4 regions of the Vibrio floridensis genome follow, and region 4 is predicted to be linked to each of the others. Evidence: predicted binding sites of a transcription regulator. Region 4 holds the regulator's gene; each other region holds the start of a gene.
The links. Region 4 encodes PurR, which represses purine synthesis genes. Its sites were predicted from a motif close to TNANGNAAACGTTTNCNTNA; they were not measured.
Positions count from the first base shown of each region.

Region 1 (3,265 bases), on a different contig from region 4:
CTCTTTTCGTGGCGACTAAAACACGATCACGGACTGAACAAATAACGAAATGTTTCCTTCTTACCCTCAGTTTCCTGAGGGTATTTTTTTGTCTATTACAACGATCCAAAGCCAACATTTACGATCGTCATTTTCTAGGTTTATATATTTGATTGGCTAACGATTCGCCTAGTTGATTGCTATCGGCTATCTTTTGGGGGACATTGTGCAATCGAATACATTTGTGACATCACTCTAATTATGAAATACAAACATCCGTTACATTGGTTATGGTGACGCAGATCACTGAATAGTTTTCGTTCTTGCATAGAATAACCTTCCATGCAATTACAAGGATTCACTATGAAGAGTCGCTTTGAGAACGCGCTGGCAAGCGCACCAGAATCACTTTCACGCCACTTAGCGCCTATCATTTTGGCTGCTGATTTTGATGCATCCCTTTCAACAGCTCAGTTTGATGAGTTACTCAAGCAAACAGGGATGACTGACAACCAATTGCGCGTGGCGCTACTTCCTTTTGCTGCCGCCTATTCTTACGCGCCCATCTCTGAGTTTTATGTTGGTGCGATCGTTCGTGGCCTATCAGGTGCTCTTTATTTTGGCGCTAACATGGAGTTTGATGGGGTCCAACTTGGACAAACGGTTCATGCTGAACAATCGGCTATCAGCCATGCATGGATGAAAGGCGAGCAAGGTCTTTCAGACATCACCATTAATTTCAGCCCTTGTGGTCACTGCCGTCAGTTCATGAATGAGTTATCTGGTGCCAAAGAGCTTAAGATTCAATTGCCAGAGCGCGAAGAAAAGAAACTACACGACTATCTGCCAGATTCATTTGGCCCATCAGATTTGGGCATCGAATCTGCATTAATGAGCCAAGTCCATCATGGCTTCACCACTGAAGATGATGATGCCTTAATGCAACGTGCGGTTGAAGCAATGAACTGTAGTCATGCACCTTATACGCACAACTTGAGCGGTGTGGCATTGCAAACTGAAAGTGGACGCGTTTATCTGGGTGCATACGCTGAAAATGCGGCTTTCAACCCAAGCCTTCCACCACTGCAAGTGGCATTAATTCAATTGCTTCTCGCGGGTGAGAGATTTGAAAATATTCAGTCTGCGGCGCTTGTTGAAAGCCATAAAGGCAAAATTAGTCACTTAGCATGTACCCAGTCAACACTGGAAGCTTTAAACCCCGATATTCCAGTGAGTTATCTCAGCTTATAGTGATATGTCGTCAGCCCTACTTTACGTAGGGCTTTCTTTAAAATCACAAAGCAAACGTTTGCTTTGCAGGTTAAATTGAGTATGATCGGCGGCAATTTTATTCTCTCTGATTACTTTTTAAAGGAAGCACTATGTTCGGTACCGCGACTCGCGAAAGCGCCACACGCGTATTACTTTTGGGCTCTGGTGAACTCGGTAAAGAGGTGGCGATCGAATGCCAACGTCTTGGGCTGGAAGTGATTGCCTGTGATCGCTACCCTGATGCACCCGCGATGCAAGTAGCACACCGCAGTTATGTTTTCGACATGTTAGATGCAAGCGAGCTAGAAAAAGTTATCGCCGCAGAACAACCTGCGTTTGTAGTTCCAGAGATTGAGGCTATCGCAACGGACAAGTTGGTAGAGCTCGAGGAACAAGGCTTAAACGTGGTGCCTAGTGCAAAAGCAACCAAACTTACAATGAACCGTGAAGGGATCCGTCGTCTAGCGGCAGAAGAGCTTGGCCTCACTACCTCACCATACCGCTTTGCAGACAACTATCAGCAATTTGTCGAAGCCGTTGAAGCCGTGTCAATTCCTTGCGTTGTGAAACCCGTGATGAGCTCTTCTGGCAAAGGGCAAAGCGTCATTAAATCTCCAGCCGATATAGAGAAAGCATGGCAATACGCTCAAGAAGGCGGTCGCACTGGCGCTGGACGAGTGATTGTCGAAGGCTTCATCAACTTCGATTACGAGATCACTCTACTCACCGTTCGCGCAGTTGATGGCGTGCATTTCTGTGCTCCTATTGGCCATCGCCAAGAAGATGGGGATTATCGTGAATCTTGGCAACCACAGCAGATGTCTGAAAATGCCATCAAAGCTGCCGAATACACAGCAGAACAGGTCGTCAATGCGTTAGGTGGCTACGGTATTTTCGGTGTAGAACTTTTCGTAAAAGGTGACAAGGTGATCTTCAATGAAGTCTCCCCTCGCCCACACGATACCGGGCTAGTAACACTGATTTCACAAGAAATGTCTGAATTTGCTCTCCACGTGCGTGCATTTACTGGCATGCCAGTGAACAAGATTGTTCAATACGGCCCTTCCGCTTCAGCGGTGATTTTGGGCAATGGTCAATCAGAGAACCTTCGCTTTGACGGTATGTCTGACGCACTTGAACAACCGCAAACCCAGTTGCGTCTGTTTGGCAAACCCGATATTAATGGCCGTCGTCGTTTAGGTGTTGTGTTGACACGTCGTTCTAGCACTGAGAAAGCGGTGGATGCAGCAATAGAAAGTGCTAAGAAAATCAAAGTCATTTACTGAACATCGTTTTTCGATTCAGCCGATTAAAAAGGGTAGCTCACGCTACCCTTTGTTATTTATCGTTTTCAATAACGTAGACTTCTTCGCTAAAGCGGCTTAAGCCTTGTTTTGCAATTTTGGGATGATGTTCATCCGCAATGTCTTGGTGTAAACGAGTCACACGCATGCCCGCAAATAAGTGTTCTATCTCTTTTTGAGTGACCGAAAACGGAGGGCCGGACATTTCTTGCTGAGGGTAATCTAAACTCACCAGTAAAATACGCCCACCAGGATTTAATAGACCACGAATGCGTTGTACATACTCCACTCGCATCTCTTCAGGCAACGCAATCAGAGCTGCACGGTCGTATATCAAATCTGCTTTACTGAGCGGAGCGGTGAAAAAATCCCCCGCGTAAATAGACAACTCATCAAACTGATAGAGCTCATGTTGACCGGAAATCGGAGTCACCGTCGGAGTGTAGAAGTGCTCTGCAAAAAACGATCGCACGGCAATCAAACTGAGTTCAGCCCCTTCAACGTGATCATGCTTCGTTGCCAACCACGCAAGATCTTCTGTTTTACCACAAAGTGGAACCAAAACCGTTTCTTCTCGCTTCGGTACCAACGCAGACCAAAAACGGGTCAATAATGGATTAACGTCCTCCAAATGGAAGCCAATTTGGTTGCTGGCCCATTTGTTGTGCCAAAATTCTGCATCTCTCATCGTTATCTGTATCTTTCTTTTG
Region 1 covers NZ_JAKGCY010000004.1:27,765-31,029, forward strand. The annotation lists gene cdd (cytidine deaminase) at 343-1,230, shown strand; gene purT (formate-dependent phosphoribosylglycinamide formyltransferase) at 1,362-2,537, shown strand; gene LZU85_RS08410 (thiopurine S-methyltransferase) at 2,590-3,243, opposite strand.
Region 1: the regulator PurR is predicted to act here: its motif matches at 1,277-1,296, upstream of purT (formate-dependent phosphoribosylglycinamide formyltransferase).

Region 2 (3,265 bases), on a different contig from region 4:
ATAACTTAAGCTCTTTGAACTGCTTAGCATAAAGCCTTCAAGCTCTACACAGCTGACTAAGCTTGCATTGTCCCCTGCTTCCAAAACGATAAATAGCCCTTGATTCAAGCCATTTTGCAGCTGTACAAGCTCCCCTTCATTGGGTTGGTAATCCAAACCTGTAGAATGGAAAAACCAACTCTTGGGTTGGACTGGCTTATGAAAGCGCTTAGCAGCAACGCAGTAGAGCGTCAGCTCATCTCTGCGATATTCACTCAAATCAAGCGACGACAGACATTCTTTGAAAGTCTGAAAGGCACTCGCGTCATCAACTGTGAAGTCGTTATAAGAGAAAGCGCAGTCCACCAGCAATTTATCACTAAGATTGGTTTGAAATAGATATCTATCGCCTAAGTCAAGCATTAGACGGCCTGACGGCTTATCAAAATACCAGCTCCATTTATCACTTGGTTTAAGCATCGTTCTATTCTCACACTGACTGATTCACAGAGGTAAACGCTTAATTACCCTCCAACTGTTTTGATTCTACAAACGAATGAATAAAAAAAAAGAGGAAACCAAGTCCTCTTTTTTCTGTTAGAAAAGCTGTTATGTCAGTATGTTAGCGAATCATTCTATAGATTTTTAACAATATCGCGTACTAAGCCAGGGCCGTGATAGATGAAGCCAGAGTATACTTGTACAAGATCCGCCCCTGCCAACATTTTCTCTTTTGCAGCAACATAAGAATCAACACCACCGACGCCAATAATTGGGATGTTACCTTGTAACTCCTTACGAAGTAATCGCACGACCTCAGTAGAACGAGACTGCAGTGGACGACCACTAAGGCCCCCAGCCTCTTGCGCATGTTTCATGCCTTCAACCATCGTGCGATCAAGCGTGGTATTGGTTGCGATCACACCATCGATCTTGTTGTTGATCAATGATTGGCAAATCTGGCTAATTTCATCATCGGTAAGATCCGGTGCGATCTTTAATGCCAGAGGGACATATTTACCATGCTTCTCTTCAAGCTCAGCTTGTTTACGTTTTAACTCAGACAACAACTCGTCTAACGCTTCACCATACTGAAGAGAGCGAAGTCCTGGTGTGTTTGGAGAAGAAATATTCACGGCAATATATCCCGCATACTCATATACCTTTTCCATACAGATGAGATAATCTTCCGCGCCCTTCTCTATTGGTGTATCTTTATTTTTACCAATATTAATACCTAATACACAGTTGTATTTTGCTTTCTTTACGTTCTCAACCAGGTTGTCAACACCTAAGTTATTGAAACCCATACGGTTGATTATACCTTCAGCACCCACCAAACGGAAAAGGCGCGGTTTGTCGTTACCTGATTGTGGTCTTGGCGTTACCGTTCCCACTTCAACAAAACCAAAGCCCATCGCGTCAAATGCTTCAATACACTCGCCATTCTTATCCAATCCTGCAGCTAAGCCTACTGGATTACGGAATGTTAAACCCATACATTCGACTGGTCGGTGTGGTAGCTGTTGACGATAGAGGAGATCAAGTGGTGTGCCGGTAAAACGTTTAAAATTTTGGATTGCAAGATCGTGTGCCTTCTCTGCATCCAATTGAAAAAAGCCAGCTCTGGCAAGACGGTAAAGCATTGTGCCTCCGAAAGAAAAAAGCCCCGTGTAAACGGGTTGGTATTATTTACTTAAAATCATCAGTTTTCAAATAAAAAGGTAAAAGTAAATCCAATTTAACGATTAAAAATGACTTATCTCAACTTTATCAATGAGTTAGTTAGGTGTTATTTCAATTAATTTCGACTTCTCTTGTGAACCAAACGTTTGCAGCGACTTCAAAAAGTGACAACGCAACAATGAGCTGTTCGTTTATTGAACTCAAATAGCAAAAAAGCCCCGTTACTGGGGCTTTTTAATCTTAAACAACTAAAACACTAACTGTTTGAGCTGCAATTTAAGTTGAGCAGCACTAATTCTCTTAGCGCGACAGAGAACTTCGCAAACTCGTGTACGGTGCCCACTTTAAACTCGTTTAGGATGCTTTCCCAACGATGTAGTGAGGTTTCATTGCGTTCCATCCACACATCCAGAGCATTCATCACATCACTCTTGCCTGATTCTATGCAATTTAACACCTGTGCCGTCAGCAAACGTTGTTGCCAATCGAGATCTTCGCGGAACGCTGCTCTTGCAAGTGCTTGCCAGTTATTATCAACAGCTTGGCCATTAATTTGCTTCAAGAACCAATGTAGTGATAAACGATCGCCTAAGTTGAAGTACAACTTCGCGGCTTCTTCGACAGTTTTATTGGTTTCACGAGCAACTGAAGAAATATCCAGTGCTGACTGCAAACTGGTCAAACGAGAAACACGGTTGGCCAATGTTGATTCAACACCACGTTGGATCCAGCTCTGAGCAAGTTCATCATGCTCCTCGACTTCCGACTCGACCAACATGGTATCAAGAGATTGCGTAATCACATCCACATCCGCTTGATACTTAGCGATTAACTCACTGACGGTATTCTTACCACTGCGGTTACGAAGCAACCAACGAGCAACCCGACGTAACATGCGACGCACATGGAACATGATCTCATACTGAGCATCTGCACTTGCAACGTTATCCAGTTTGCGTGTTTGATTCAGGACATCACCCAATGCATAAATTTCTCGCGCAGCACCGTAGGCGTTAGCGATATCCACCACCGACGCTCCCGTCTCCTCCTGTAGACGAGTGACGAAGTTACATCCCATTTCGTTCACCATTTGGTTGGCAAGCGATGTAGCAATGATCTCGGCACGCAGTGGATGTGATGACATCTGATCGGCGAACTTGTTACGTAGTTCACTAGGGAAATAGGCGATCAACTGCTTAGCATGGAAATCATCATTGGCAATCTCGTCATTGGCAAGTTGTTCTTTAAGTACCATCTTGCCATACGCCACCAACACTGCTAGCTCAGGACGAGTAAGCCCTTGACCCAGCTTCTCACGTTCTAGTAGCGTCTCGTCATCTGGGATGTTTTCTAAGACTCGATCAAGATAACCCGCTTTTTCCATAGTATGAATAAAGCGAATTTGCTCTTTAACAACGCTAACACCTTGCTGTTCAGTGACAGAGATAGACTCTGATTGACGGTACGCGTCATCTAAAACAATATCACCCACTTCATCTTGCATCGATTCAAGGATCTTATTGCGTTGTTTGATCGTCATGTCACCATGAGACACCAAACCATTCAAAAAGATCTTGATGTTCACTTCATTGTCCGAACA
Region 2 covers NZ_JAKGCY010000009.1:37,741-41,005, reverse strand. The annotation lists gene LZU85_RS14005 (cell division protein ZapC) at 1-459, opposite strand, end outside; gene pyrD (quinone-dependent dihydroorotate dehydrogenase) at 615-1,625, opposite strand; gene LZU85_RS13995 (NAD-glutamate dehydrogenase) at 1,922-3,265, opposite strand, start outside.
Region 2: the regulator PurR is predicted to act here: its motif matches at 1,800-1,819, upstream of pyrD (quinone-dependent dihydroorotate dehydrogenase).

Region 3 (3,265 bases), on a different contig from region 4:
TAAGGCACCATTTGACTTTCTCCAGCTCAAACAGATTTTTAATCATTGGCAAACTGGCCTGAATGGGAAAGGGTGGGGAGCGCTCTTTTGGTGTAACCATGATCAGCCACGTATCGTGAGCCGTTTGGGCAACGATCAAGCGTATCGTGTTGAATCGGCAAAAATGTTGGCTGCCTCGGTTCATATGATGCAAGGCACGCCTTATGTTTATCAAGGCGAAGAAATTGGCATGACCAACCCAGGGTATACAGCGATTGAACAGTATCGTGATGTTGAAAGCACCAACATGTATCAGATCATGGTTGAGCAGCAAGGAATTGACCATGACGAAATGATGGCGATTTTGGCACAAAAGTCTCGTGATAATTCACGCACCCCAATGCAGTGGTCAGAAGAAAAACACGCAGGATTTACGCAAGGAGAACCGTGGTTAGCGGTGGCGAGTAACTACCCGAAGATCAACGCGGAAGCGGCGGTGGCGGATCTCAATTCGGTGTTCTATTTCTATAAGCGATTGATTGAACTTCGTAAAGAAGTGCCAGTGATCACCCAAGGTGATTATCAAGACTTATTACCCGAGCATCAGAGTGTGTTTGCCTATACGCGGACCAGTTCGGCTCAGCAACTGGTGTGCATCAATAACTACTACGGGGAAGATGTGGAGTGTGTATTGCCATTGGATCTCGACATGCGTAAAGCGAAATGTTTGCTGTCTAACTACCAAAATCAACCGAGTGCCATGGCTTCGCATCACCAAGTGCTCAAACCTTACGAGACTCGTATTCTCTTGATTGAACGTTAAGTTTGTTGTTCGTTATAAAGAACGCTAACGGCACGCCCCTAATACGTTCAAAGGCTTTGGAGGATCCAAAGCCTTTTTTTTTTGTTGCAGGGGTAAAACAGATTACTGATAACGAACCGAGTATCGATGCGGCTTATGATTCATCGCGAGTACTAGATTCAACGCAAAAGCGCCAAGAATCGACAGTGCGATCGTGGTCGGGCTGACAAAGAAAAAGGAAGCAAATAGGATGGTTGCATCAATTGCCATCTGCGATTTGCCCACTGAAACACCAAACTTATCTTGGATGTAGAGGCAAAGCACGTTAAAGCCCCCCAAGCTGGAACGATGACGAAATAGGATAAGCATTCCGAGACCCATTAACAGCCCACCCGCAATCGCGCAGTAAACTTCATTGATATGCTCAACAGAGATTACTAAATATAGGTTATCGGCAAAAATCGAGACTAAACCACCAGAAATGGCACTATTAAAAGCAAAGCGACGGCCATAGCGTTTCCAAGCCAATAAATAGAAAGGGCAATTTGCCAAAAAATACAACATTCCAAAAGTGAATGGAGTAAACTGAGTCACTAATAGAGCAAGCCCAGTTGTCCCGCCCGTCAGTAGATTGGCTGATTGCAGAAAAAAGACGCCTTGGGCGACGAGGAAGGTGCCGGTCAATATGGCGATCCAGTCTTCTCTACGTGAGTGTTTTTCCATCAGTGGTTAAATTTCATTTGCGATTAAGGGCGTGCATAGTAGTAAAAAGCTGATCTTTTTGGTAGCTAGCGGGTTAAAATTAGGGTAAACCTATGTAATTGTTGTTTTACAGGTGTGAAACGCAAAATTGACACTTTAGATTGCATTTTCGCTTAAGGATAAAGCCAAGATGAAATCTTTCACATGTCATCATGAAGAAACTGCATAGAGAAAAGTGAATTTTCTCTTTATGACCTGGATCAAATTATGTAGAATGCGCGCCATTATGGTGACGAAAACGTTTGCGTTGGGTCATTAACCAGTTTTTTTGCAACTTTCAGTCAAATCTGAGTCAGGAGATACAGATGCTTAAGCGTGATATGAATATCGCTGATTACGATGCGGAGCTATTCGCAGCTATCCAGGAAGAAACTCTTCGCCAGGAAGAACACATCGAGCTGATCGCTTCAGAAAACTACACAAGTCCACGTGTAATGGAAGCTCAAGGCTCTCAGCTAACCAATAAGTATGCTGAAGGCTACCCAGGCAAGCGTTACTACGGTGGTTGTGAGTACGTTGATAAAGCGGAATCGCTCGCGATTGATCGTGCATGTAAACTGTTTGGTTGTGAGTACGCGAACGTTCAGCCACACTCTGGCTCTCAAGCTAACAGCGCGGTTTACATGGCACTGCTTAACCCAGGCGATACAGTTCTAGGTATGAGCCTAGCGCACGGTGGTCACCTGACTCACGGTTCTCCTGTAAACTTCTCTGGTAAGCACTACAACGTTATCCCTTACGGTATCGATGAAGCTGGCCAAATTAACTACGACGAGATGGAAGCACTTGCGCTAGAGCACAAGCCTAAGATGATCATCGGTGGTTTCTCAGCTTACTCTCAAATCGTTGATTGGAAGCGCATGCGTGAAATCGCGGATAAAGTTGACGCTTACCTATTTGTCGATATGGCGCACGTTGCGGGTCTTATCGCAGCAGGTGAATACCCAACACCTGTGCCACACGCACACGTAGTAACGACAACGACGCACAAAACGCTAGCAGGTCCACGTGGTGGTCTTATCCTGTCAAACGCTGGCGAAGACATGTACAAGAAACTGAACTCAGCCGTTTTCCCTGGCGGTCAAGGTGGTCCTCTGATGCACGTTATCGCGGGTAAAGCAGTAGCGTTCAAAGAAGCGATGGAACCTGAGTTTAAAGCTTACCAAGCGCGCGTAGTGAAAAATGCAAAAGCGATGGTGGCTCAGTTCCAAGAGCGCGGTTACAAAATCGTATCTAACGGTACAGAAAACCACCTGTTCCTTGTTGACCTTATCGACAAAGACATTACGGGTAAAGATGCGGATGCGGCACTAGGCGCAGCAAACATCACGGTAAACAAGAACTCAGTACCAAACGACCCTCGTAGCCCATTTGTCACTTCGGGTATTCGTGTTGGTACGCCTGCGATCACTCGCCGTGGCTTTACTGAAGCGGACGCGAAAGAGCTAGCAAACTGGATGTGTGACGTACTAGACAACATCGGCAATGAAGCGGTTATCGAAGCGACGAAACAGAAAGTCCTAGAAATTTGTAAGCGTCTACCTGTTTACGCATAAGATTTTTGCTATTTGATCATCAAAAAGGCTTCCGGATGGAAGCCTTTTCATTTCTTATATTTCTTAGTCGAAACAGCAAATGGAATAAGAAAAGTCACCATTCAACCAAGAGTGTTTGAGTGGCGGTAGCTATTACTTGTCTTTAGAAATGCTTAATAGCGAACCT
Region 3 covers NZ_JAKGCY010000006.1:219,198-222,462, forward strand. The annotation lists gene treC (alpha,alpha-phosphotrehalase) at 1-802, shown strand, start outside; gene LZU85_RS12040 (YitT family protein) at 905-1,504, opposite strand; gene glyA (serine hydroxymethyltransferase) at 1,849-3,099, shown strand; gene LZU85_RS12050 (hypothetical protein) at 3,232-3,265, opposite strand, start outside.
Region 3: the regulator PurR is predicted to act here: its motif matches at 1,774-1,793, upstream of glyA (serine hydroxymethyltransferase).

Region 4 (3,265 bases):
ATAAATATCAAAGCATGGAAATTAGAGCGTTTTTAACTGGATTGGCTGAGAACGATTCGCTACGTCCATCGATTGATGACTTTGTCGATGCCCTCAATCGTCTGGTTGACCGTCAAGATGCACAACTGGAATTATCCGCGGATTTTTGTGACCTGTTTTTGAAAACCGCAAAACACGGTGCGCTTCCATACGCATCAATTTATCTCACAAAAGATGGCCTGCTTAATGGTGAGCCGGCACAAAAAATGGACGCTTGGCTTCAAAAACATGGCGTACAGGTCAATCAACAATTGAATGAACCTGCCGATCACTTGGCCATCATGCTCGATTTTCTTGGCAACCTCATCATTCGCTCCAATGAACTTGAACAAGAGCGTCACATGGAAGAAGCGTTTGTCGAACAAAACGACTTTCTCCAAGAAATGTTACTCTCTTGGCTTCCAAGCTTTGCTGTTCGTGCAAAGGAATGTGATGAATTTGGTTTCTATTCCAGTGCGATAAAACTACTTGTCGCATTTTGTAAGCTGGACAGCGACTATTTAGTTGGATAATAATTACGCCCTTATCAATAGAGCAAACACTCGGTTACACTTTAACCACTAAAGTGTGAACGCGGATACAGATTTCGCGGTTCGATTAGGTTGCCAGCTTTGCCGTCACAGTCTAAAATTGAGACCGCAATCGATAAAACATGATTTTAATGCAAACCGCTGAAACACAGCGGTTTTTGTGTTTTTTTAAGCTAAGCTGCTGCTTTTCTAGTGTGTCTTCTTTTAAGGCGAAATCGGAGAAAGGTAGCAAACCGTGTTGCCACGAATGTACTTCATTTCAACTGGCAACCTAGGACAGGACAATACCTATGGCCACAATAAAAGATGTCGCACGTCTCGCTGGCGTATCAACTACAACGGTTTCTCACGTAATCAATAAAACCCGATTCGTGGCTGAAGCCACTCAAGAAAAAGTCATGAAAGCGGTTGACGAGCTCAACTACGCACCGAGCGCAGTGGCTCGTAGCTTAAAGTGCAACACCACCCGCACTATTGGTATGCTGGTTACGCAATCTACCAACTTGTTCTTTTCTGAAGTGATTGATGGCGTAGAAAGCTACTGTTACCGTCAAGGCTACACACTAATTCTTTGTAATACTGGCGGTATCTACGAGAAGCAACGTGATTACATTCGTATGCTTGCGGAAAAACGCGTAGATGGCATTTTGGTGATGTGTTCAGACCTCACCGAAGAACTACGCGAAATGCTTGATAAGCATGCAGATATTCCTAAAGTGATTATGGACTGGGGCCCAATCAGCTCACAAGCCGATAAAATTATCGATAACTCAGAGGAAGGTGGCTACTTGGCCACTAAGTACTTGATTGAAAATGGTCATACAAAAATTGCGTGTTTAAGTGGTCACTTTGAAAAAGCCGCGTGCCAAGAGCGCATCCAAGGCTTTAAACGTGCGATGAAGGAAGCCAATATCACAGTCAACGAAGATTGGATCCTTGAAGGGAACTTCGAATGCGACACGGCAGTGATGGCAGCTGACAAGATCGCGTCGTGGCAAGATCGCCCAACGGCAGTCTTCTGCTTCAACGATACCATGGCACTGGGTTTGATGAGCCGTCTTCAACAACTAGGGCTTCGTATTCCAGAAGACATCTCTGTGATCGGCTACGACAATATCGAGTTGGCAGAATACTTCTCGCCACCATTGACAACAATCCACCAGCCAAAACGTCGTGTCGGTAAAAATGCATTTGAGATCCTTCTCGAGCGTATTAAGGATAAAGAGCACGATAAGCGTATATTTGAAATGCACCCAGAGCTCGTTATTCGCGACACAGTTAAAAAAATCAATTAGTTAACACTAATATTCTAAAGCATCCAAGTCTGGGTGCTTTTTTTTATTCTTAGTAAGTGATTTGTTAAGTCAAATTCTGTTCAGTTCTTAAAATCGAGCACTCATTCACTTAACTGCAGCTATTACTTGAAGCAATGTCACACTTTTAATCTCAAAATGTGATGTTACTCCAATAGAAATCGTATTCTTTAAGTGTCACGCACAGGGCAAACCATCTGAAAAGGTGGGACGCAAAGCCTCCGGCCTAAACCATTCATAATTTGGTAGGTAGCGGGGTTACCGATGGCAAAAATGCATAACAACAAGTTTACCCATTAATGACATTGTATTTGCATTGGTTTGCTAATCTCTCGGACCTGATTTGGTGGCGTAATTGTAATTACACCGAGATAACACATCATGGATAAACCGATACTCAAAGATTCAATGAAGCTTTTTGAGCAACTTGGTGCGATAAAGTCTCGCTCTATGTTTGGCGGGTTCGGCCTTTTTGCAGATGAGACGATGTTTGCGCTCGTTGTCAAAGACCAGCTTCATATTCGCGCGGATCAAAAATCGACATTACTTTTCGAAAAGAAAGGACTAAAACCATACGTTTACACCAAGCGTGGGTTTCCAGTTGTCACTAAGTACTACGCGATCTCTGATTCGCTTTGGCAAGACCAAAATGCGCTTCTGTCCGTAGCGAAACAGGCACTAAAGAGTGCAAATAGTGACAAGCAGCAACAAGCAACTGCAAAACCGGATAGACTTAAAGACCTCCCTAACCTACGTTTAGCCACCGAACGAATGTTGAAGAAGGCAGGTATTGAAACCGTAGAACAGTTGGAATCGCAGGGCGCTGCTCGCGCGTATCAAGCGATTAAAAACACACACACGGGCTCAGTCAGCTTAGAGCTGTTGTGGGCACTTGAGGGCGCAATTAAAGGGACGCATTGGAGCGTTATCCCTCAACAACGACGTGATGAGTTAGTGAATAACTTGTCTTCATAGTAAGACAAAGTGACTATTGAGTTATAGACTAGAAACCACACCCCTACAGGTGTGGTTTTTTCGTATGGCACGAAATTATTTCTTTTTCACTCGGGTCTGATTACAACGCTATCTGGAGAATCTATCAATGAACAAAAAACTCGTATTCGGACTGTTGCTTATCACCACTATCATCTTATTGGGTGTTAACTTTAGCCAATACCTCACCTTAGAAAACGCTAAGGCGCAGCAAGTCGCTTTAACTCACTTTATTGAAGATAACTTCTGGTTATCCGCCATCAGCTATTTCATCCTTTACGTCGCTTTGACTGCTTTTTCTGTACCTGGCGCGACCGTCGTCACACTGCTTGGCGCTGCTCTCTTTGGTTTTTGGTTTAGCCTACTTCTGGTTTCCTTTGCCAGTACCAT
Region 4 covers NZ_JAKGCY010000002.1:99,577-102,841, reverse strand. The annotation lists gene torD (molecular chaperone TorD) at 1-551, shown strand, start outside; gene purR (HTH-type transcriptional repressor PurR) at 860-1,864, shown strand; cyclic di-GMP riboswitch class I at 2,060-2,148, shown strand; gene LZU85_RS04815 (TfoX/Sxy family DNA transformation protein) at 2,264-2,857, shown strand; gene LZU85_RS04810 (TVP38/TMEM64 family protein) at 2,985-3,265, shown strand, end outside.